2 regions of the Methyloferula stellata AR4 genome follow, and region 2 is predicted to be linked to the other one. Evidence: predicted binding sites of a transcription regulator. Region 2 holds the regulator's gene; the other holds the start of a gene.

Region 1 (4,277 bases), 1.5 Mb from region 2:
GACCGCAAGGCCCGGTGTCACCCATGGCCCAGAAATTGTCGCTTGTCGGGATGCGGATGATTTTCGATTCGGGAAAACCCGCGATCTTCTTCCACAGATCGAAGGCCTCATCGTCGGTGTGATAGACGGTGACGAGAAGCCTATCGACGGGCAGCGAAAATTCCTTGGTGATCAGATTCCAGGCGAGCGTGATCGCTTCTTCCTTGAAATAATCACCGAAGGAAAAATTGCCGAGCATTTCGAAAAACGTGTGGTGGCGCGCGGTATAGCCGACATTGTCGAGATCATTGTGCTTGCCGCCGGCGCGGACGCATTTTTGCGCGGTCGAAGCACGGGTATAAGGGCGCTTCTCGATGCCGGTGAAGACATTCTTGAATTGGACCATGCCGGCGTTAGTGAACATCAAGGTCGGGTCATTGCGCGGCACGAGCGGCGACGAGGGCACGATCTCGTGGCCGTTCTTTTTGAAATAATCGAGAAAGGTCGATCTGATCTCGCTGACGCCGGTCATTTTCCCAAATCCATCATCACGCTTTTTTGCATCCTAAGGCCGCGGGCCCGAGACGACAACGAGTGGACAACAACAAAGGCCCGCGCATGGCGCGAGCCTCAAATCTTTATTCGTTTGGCCGAACCAGACGGCTCAGGTTCCAGGCTTTACTGGCGCATGATCCTCTTCGGCTTCATGCGTCTTCGGCATCTTTCGGATCCGTATCGTTCAGAATCCGGTCAGCGATGAGCCCCGAATTCTCACGGATCGCCTGTTCGATCCGGGCGGCCATCTCGGGATTGCCCTGCAGAAAGGCTTTGGCGTTCTCGCGGCCCTGGCCGAGCCTCTGGCTGTCGTAGGAAAACCAAGCGCCGGATTTCTCGACGATCCCGGCCTTGACGCCCAGATCGATCAATTCGCCGGTCTTCGAGATGCCCTGACCGTACATAATGTCGAATTCGACCTGTTTGAAGGGCGGCGCAACCTTGTTCTTGACCACTTTGACGCGAGTCTCGTTGCCGGTGATTTCCTCATGCGCCTTGATCGAGCCGATGCGGCGGATGTCGAGCCGGACGGAAGCGTAGAATTTCAAGGCATGGCCGCCCGTCGTCGTCTCCGGGCTGCCATACATCACGCCGATCTTCATGCGGATCTGATTGATGAAGATCACCATGGTGTGCGAGCGCGAGATCGAGGCGGTGAGCTTGCGCAAAGCCTGGCTCATGAGACGGGCTTGGAGGCCTGGCTGGCTGTCACCCATTTCGCCGTCGATTTCGGCCCGCGGCGTGAGCGCGGCGACCGAATCGATCACGAGCACGTCGATCGCGCCGGAGCGCACCAAAGTATCCGTGATTTCAAGCGCCTGCTCGCCGGTGTCGGGCTGCGAGATCAAAAGGTCGTCGAGATTGACGCCGAGCTTGCGGGCATAGATCGGGTCGAGCGCATGTTCGGCATCGATAAAGGCGCAAACGCCGCCCTTTTTCTGCGCTTCGGCGATGACGTGGAGCGTAAGCGTGGTCTTGCCCGACGACTCAGGTCCGTAAATCTCGATCACCCGGCCGCGCGGCAGGCCGCCGACGCCAAGCGCGATATCGAGGCCGAGCGAGCCCGTCGAAATGGTCTCGATCTCCACCGCCTGCTGGTTCTTGCCGAGGCGCATGATCGAACCTTTGCCGAAGGCCCGTTCGATTTGCGACAGAGCGGCGTCGAGCGCCTTCGTCTTGTCCACGGAGGTTCCTTCTACGAGGCGGAGATTCGCTTGAGACATCGCGGGCTTTCCTTCTGACACGGGGGCGGGCGGCGTTGCAATGACGGTGGGGCGCTTTGACATGGATGCGGCAATTCCGTTGTGAGAATGCGCCAATGTACCCCGTTTGTTCCGATTTGAAAAGTTCTTTTTTCGTTCCAATTAGGCCCTTACAAACTGACAGTCGTGAAGCTTTGCTGTTCACAGTTTAAGCTGTGCTTGTTTCCCTATAAGTGCAAAACACAAACACATTTGCCAGTTTGCAGAATCGTGATACATGACAATTGCCATGACCGATTCCCCCAAAGAGACACTCGAAAAAAGCCGCGCCGATCTACTCGCTGCGCTGGATTCCAAAATCGGCGAAATGCCGGAATGGAAAGCATTCCGGGCCATTGATAGCGCTCTCATGGCCTGGCAGCCGACTATTGCCGTCAAGAATATTCGGATTGTGGAGAAGGTCCCGCCTCGTAGGGCGCAGTCTTACACAGATCTCGCTGTGCAAGCGCTGGAAGCCGCTAAGCGTCCTCTTTCCAGTGATGAATATATGGATTTTGTACGCAGTCGCCGCGTGATTGGAGGGGATCTGAAGCAGATCAAAATCAGCGCGACCTCGGCCCTCAGTAAGGATCCACGATTCGTTAATATCCCTTGGCGCAACGGGCGGGCTTGGTGGCTTTCTGGACAGCCAATCCCCCTCGATGGACCTTCATTGGAAGAGCTTATGAGGTAGAGAAATTCCGGCTGCATCGGGCCGTGTACACCGTTGCAGTCGGCAGCCGCCACGAAGGCGGCATGGTAAGTGGTCGCCACGGCCACGCTGCGTACCATCGGGGCGGTCACGGTAAGCCCCTTTGGAATTCGGAGGACCTGTCGATGCAACAACGACGATAGGCACTCACGGCGCGCCGCTAGTTCGAGCTGGCGGCGCGCCATTTATATACTAACTCCTTGAGTCCGTTGCAATATCTCTTTATTTTGAGTCGAAAGATTCGCTTTATCAAGGACTTGAGTCATGGCATCCAAGCCTCCGAGCAACCGAACCGGATAAAGCCGAAATCGCTTTTTCGTTCTCATTGCTCCTTTTTCCGGCTTCTCTTATTGCTCCGCCCATGGCGCAGAATTTGCTTTATTTTCGCGCACATTCACTCGATCGGGGCGGGCATGGCCGAACCTTACAAAGTCCGCGTCGTCCAGGACGATCTCATCAATTTCGGCGAAGTGCCGCCCGAGGTGAACGAGATCTTGCAGAAGGGCGTCGCTCTCTACCGGCATGATCGCGACGGCGCCGATATCGCTTTTCGTCAGGCGCTGGCGCTCGCGCCTGACTGTCTCCCATCGTATCTCTGCCTCTATAAAATCCACACCTATCAGGGTAATCTCGACGCGGCGCTGGACATTGCCCAGGAAGGCCTCGCGGAGGCTGCGCGCCAAGCCTGCCTCAATCCCGATTGGCAGATGTGGAAGGCCGAGCAGTTCTCGGAAGACGTCAACAGCCCCGGCCATTTCGCGCTCTATACGCTTAAAGCGCTGGCCTTCATCCATCTGCGCCGCGACGAAGCGGAGATGTCGCGCCGGCTTCTGGCCAAGCTCGGCGATCTCGGCGCCATGGAGAAAGTCGGCGGCACGGTGATCGCGGCGCTCGCCGACGGCAGCAGCGCATAGCGCTGAAAAGCCAAGCCTTTCCGCCTCGGCGGGAGGGCTCTATTCAGCAAAGAACCGGGTTTTTGTTGCCGAAGCTCCGAGCCGGGCTTATGGAATGAAACTTGAATGAGTCCCGCGGCGGAGGCTGAGATCGCCTCTCCGCCGGCCGAGATCGGTTATCATCGAAAGACGAGAGCACAGATGGAACGCGTATTCATCAGAGAAACTTCGGATGGCCGCAAAATCGAAGTGATCGACGGTTGGGTCTGCCTCGACGGCAAGCAGATCGCCGATACGCTTATCGATGTGAAGAATCACCCGAACAAAGAAGCGATCTATTTCTCGCTGCCGAATGCCGCCTTTATGGCAGGCCCGATCGTGCTGACAGCCGAGGAAGCCTCGGTGGCGCGCGGAGCGATCAATATTGCGAAACCGCTGAAGAACGATCGCGTCCAGATCGAAGAGCGCTTCCGCAAGGCCTGGAACGCCCGCAACCACGAAGCGGGTATCGAATAAGGGCCAAGCCCTTCTTGCCAATCCTTCTGCAATAGGCCCGGGCATGACCTGGGCCTATTCGTTTTGGATAGGCCCGGTGAAATGTTCGGCGGCACGCGGGAAAGGGCATTGCGAAGCGGGCTGTCTATCTGCATGACGCAGTCACACCTCGCCATTCATCTCTTGGCGGCGAGTGTGGCGAGCGGATCGCTTTAGTCAACGATCGCTTCGCGACCGCCTATGGCGGCGAGCCGGAGGCTCGTCATTGACAAAAACGGGTCCGCCTCGCCGAAAATGTCCGCCGTTGGATGAATGGGTTCGAAAATGAGGCTCGATGGACCGCTTCCGCCCGCGCATGGTGCCGGCATCCACGCCTAGACGCTGATCAATAAGACGTGGATG
Region 2 (4,277 bases):
CATCTCGGTGCTGTCTGTGGATCCGCTCCAATGTCTGATCACTTGAATGAGACAGACGCAGCCGGGGCCTTTCAGGCGCTGAAAGCGCTACCCGTAAGCGCGGTCATTCTCGATGCCACCGGGCGGATCATATCGGTCAACGACACATGGAAAGAGTTCGCCCGTAAAAATGGGCTGCATATGCCGGATTTCGGAATTGGCACGAACTATTTTCAATATTGCCAATTTGACGGACCGCAGGCACCGCGGCTCGTCGAGGATCTTCGAGAGTTGCTGGCAGGCCGGATCGATGTCCTGACCTTCATCTATCCCTGCCATTCGTCGAGCGAGCAAAGATGGTATTCGCTCATCGGATTGCCGCTCTCGCTCGATCGGCCGACAGGAGTTGCGCTCCTGCATGTCAATCTCACGGACATGCTTCCGCATTTGACCCATGCGCGTCCGATCCTGGTCGAGCCCGACCCGAGCGCTGGTTCGGTAACGATCAGCGACGCCATCGAGCACTCGGTTTCACAGACGCTCGCCTCGCAATTAAGTCAGATGATCGAAGGACAGTTCACCGCTCCGCCTTCGCTTGAAAACGGAGAAAAGCCCTGCGCGCCCGATGAGGCTCTTGGCTCGCTCCTGAGCGAACGTCAGATGCAGGTTCTCCGTCTCCTCGGAGAAGGCAAGACGAACAAGGAGATCGCCGCGGCTCTCTTTCGCTCGCCCTATACGATCAAGCTACATGTATCGGCGATCTTGCAACGCTTGAAACTCAGGAGCCGGACCGAGGCGGCGCTTCTGGCCTCAAGACTGCTCGAAGCGGATGCGCCCGATCTGAATCAGGGGCGTCTCAAGTCGTGGATCAAGACGGACGCGGCGTAATCCTCAAGACTGGCTTATGCTAAAAGGCGAAGCGCGACCGGAGAACCGCGTAAAGCTCGCGCTTGGCTGATGCCCAAGCGTTGCCGGCGCGCGGCTGAAGCCCATATCCACCCCTTGCACAGCGTTGAGAGAACATATAGAGTACGTTCACTCTTTGTTTAAGGCTCTTTGAGTCTATGGAGGGGATGCGGCGCTTGATTCGAGCGTGTGCGGAAGGCGACGCCGCCTAGGGGATTAGGAACAGATGCTCACTAAGAAGCAGAACGAATTGCTGCGTTTCATCCACGAACGCCTGAAGGAGACCGGCGTGCCGCCCTCCTTCGACGAGATGAAGGACGCGCTCGATCTGCGGTCCAAATCCGGCATTCACCGGCTGATCCTCGCGCTTGAGGAGCGTGGCTTCATTCGCCGCCTGCCGAACCGCGCGCGGGCTCTCGAAATTCTGCGCCTGCCCGATTCCTCTTCACCGCCGTCTCCGTCGCGCGGCAAAAAATTCGAGCCAAGCGTGATCGAAGGCAATCTCGGCCGGGTCCATGCGATCGCGAGCCCGGCTTTGCCCGATGATGATTTCAGCCGCTCCGTCATCGCGATCCCTGTGATGGGACGGATCGCGGCGGGCACGCCGATCACCGCGCTACAGACCCGCAGCCATACGATCAGCCTGCCGCCCGACATGCTCTCGCCCGGCGAACATTATGCGCTTGAAGTGCGCGGCGATTCGATGATCGAGGCCGGCATTTTCGATGCCGACACCGTGGTCATCCGCAAGCAGGAGACAGCCGAGACCGGCGATATCATCGTGGCGCTCATCGACGACGAGGAAGCCACCTTGAAGCGCTTGCGCAAGCGCGGCGCCTCGATCGCGCTCGAAGCCGCCAATCCGGCCTATGAGACGCGCATCTTCGGGCCAGACCGCGTGCGCATCCAAGGCAAGCTGGTGGGTCTGCTGCGGCGGTATTGACGCCATTTCCTTCTCCCCGGCTGCGGGAGAAGGAGGGCCGCGACGCTCCAGAAATTATAGATCAGGCGGATCGTCCTTCACAGCATCGGCGAACTTCCGAGTGAGGCGAACGAACTCGCTGATATCCTGCGCGTCCCATGTCTTAAAAATCGCGCGGCCGATCCGGTCGCGCGCCGCATCGACAAGATCGGTCATGGCCTTGCCTTTTGGCGTGATGACGGCTTCGCGCACGCGCCGGTCGGCGGCGCTCTCCTGACGTTCGACAAGGCCAAGGCTTTCGAGCTTGGCGACCTGCCGGCTGACCGTCGTGTAATCGCGCCCGGCTCTGTCGGCCAAGTCCACGACTCCGATCGGGCCGAACCGTTCGATGCCGACCAATAGCGGAAACAACGCCCGGTCGAGCGGAATCCCAGCTTCCTTGATGAGGAATTCATCGCGCTGCGGCCGGTTCATGGCGCTGACAATATCCAGCAAAGCGTCATGGAACTGCCTGAGCTGCGCGCTAATATGTGTATTTTGCACTCTTTTGCTTGACGGCATCGGCGGCCTCTCATATATGTGTATTATGCACATAATAAGCGCATATGGAAAGGCAAACATCTTGAAAGCTGCACTCGTGAAGGGCGCCGGGCTGATTCCGGTTTATGGAGATTTCGCCGATCCCGCGCCGTCCGATGGCGAAAGCCGCATCGCTGTGAGCGCCGCCGCTCTCAGCCCTGTCGTGAAAAGTCGCGCATCGGGGACGCATTACAGCTCGTCGCAGCGGTTTCCTTTTGGTGTGGGAATAGATGGCGTGGGCCGGCTCGACGACGGCCGCAGGGTCTATTTTGTCATGCCGCGCGCGCCTTATGGCAGCATGGCCGAACGGACAGTGGCGCCCTCCGCCCAATGCCTCGCCATCCCCGACGAGCTCGACGATGTGACGGCGGCAGCTATCGCCAATCCCGGCATGTCGTCATGGGCAGCCTTTGTCGAACGCGCAAAACTAAAAGCTGGGGAGACAGTGCTGGTCAATGGCGCGACCGGCACCGCGGGGCGTCTCGCCGTCCAGATCGCGAAATATCTCGGCGCGAAGAAGGTCGTTGCGACGGGCCGCAACGCCGATGCTTTAAAATCCATCGCGGCGCTTGGAGCCGATATCACGATACCGCTCGCCGCAGATGACGCCGCCTTGGAAGACGAGCTCAAGATGCAGTTCGCGCAAGGCGTCGACGTCGTTATCGATTATTTATGGGGAAGAAGCGCCGAGCGTCTGCTGATCGCCGGGGCGAAAGCCGGGCTCGATGCAATACCGATCCGCTTCGTTCAGGTCGGCTCCGCCAGCGGGTCGGACATCGCCTTGCCGAGCGCGGCTCTGCGGTCTTCTGCAATCGAGCTGATGGGCAGCGGCATCGGGAGTATCCCACTCGATCGCTTCGTCAATGCGATCGGCAATCTCCTCCATGCGGCCGTACCGGGCGGCTTTCAGATCGCCACCAATCCTATTCCGCTATCGGATGTCGAAGACGCGTGGTCGCGTGACGATAGCAAAGGGCGCATCGTATTCACCTCCGCGCCTGCATAAGACATCTATTGCTCGAAAGCATCGCCGCCGCTTTCGATCGCGTCTTCGTCGTCGCGATTGGTCAGGGGAGACGCCTTTCCCCAATGTTGCGGCGGAGGCCGCGACCAAGGGCGGTCTTCGCCCGGTGCCCGCGCGGTGCGCATCAGCAAGCTGTCGCCCACGATCTTCAATGTGAGAGCGCCCGTATCTCTCAATCGGTCGCGGTCGATAATGAGCGGCGCGGCGCAGCCGCCCGGCGCAAAGAGCGGCGTCACGATCACCGCCGCGCGCGTACAGTCCTCGGCGAAAGCCTGTTTGTCGGTGACGAGCGAAACCGCGCGGCCGTCCTTCAGATGGCCCACGCAACCCCATTTGTCGCAAGCCTCTTTCTGAACGGCGGCGCGCGCAAGACGCCCGTCGGCGTCGGCGCGCAGCCATTGTTCGGCGGCAAAGGCGCTTGGCCTGCGGCCGATGACGGCGAGCTGGCCATCGGCGCCGCGCAGCGCCGCGGCATCGCCCGAAGGCGCAATGGCCATGTCGAAATCGGGGCCGGAGACCGCGCCGCTGAGCCCAATCAAGATCAAGGGAATGGCGCTCAGCCGGAAGATCATGCTGCGCCAGATCACGGCCGACAACACGCCGAGCGCCAGAAACACGATGGCCCATGGCGCGAAGGCCGGCAGATGGATCGTCGAGCCTGGCAGCGCACCGATGAGCCTGGCCGCCCACATGATGAAGCCGACGCCTGCGCCAACAAAATGCCAGACCCAGGCATCGAGCCCGAGCGGATAGAGCAGCGTGCCGAGCAGCGCGCCGGGCACTGCGAACATTTCGATGATGAGCAAAGTCAGCGGATTGCCGATGAGCACATAAGGGCTCAGCTCGTGAAAATTATAGGCCATGAAA

What was found. Region 2 encodes LexA, which represses DNA repair genes until DNA is damaged. Its sites were predicted from a motif close to TGTTCNNNNTGTGTTCNG; they were not measured.
Region 1: recA (recombinase RecA) is a predicted target of LexA. The motif match lies at 1,880-1,897, and genes of this name have one in related genera.

What each region holds. Positions count from the first base shown of each region.
Region 1 covers NZ_ARWA01000001.1:957,935-962,211, reverse strand. The annotation lists gene alaS (alanine--tRNA ligase) at 1-511, opposite strand, end outside; gene recA (recombinase RecA) at 684-1,757, opposite strand; gene A3OQ_RS0104775 (hypothetical protein) at 2,026-2,469, shown strand; gene A3OQ_RS0104770 (hypothetical protein) at 2,901-3,401, shown strand; gene A3OQ_RS0104765 (hypothetical protein) at 3,582-3,896, shown strand.
Region 2 covers NZ_ARWA01000001.1:2,505,154-2,509,430, reverse strand. The annotation lists gene A3OQ_RS0112310 (LuxR C-terminal-related transcriptional regulator) at 31-867, shown strand; gene lexA (transcriptional repressor LexA) at 1,112-1,828, shown strand; gene A3OQ_RS0112300 (MarR family winged helix-turn-helix transcriptional regulator) at 1,883-2,368, opposite strand; gene A3OQ_RS0112295 (quinone oxidoreductase family protein) at 2,430-3,392, shown strand; gene A3OQ_RS0112290 (ComEC/Rec2 family competence protein) at 3,398-4,277, opposite strand, start outside.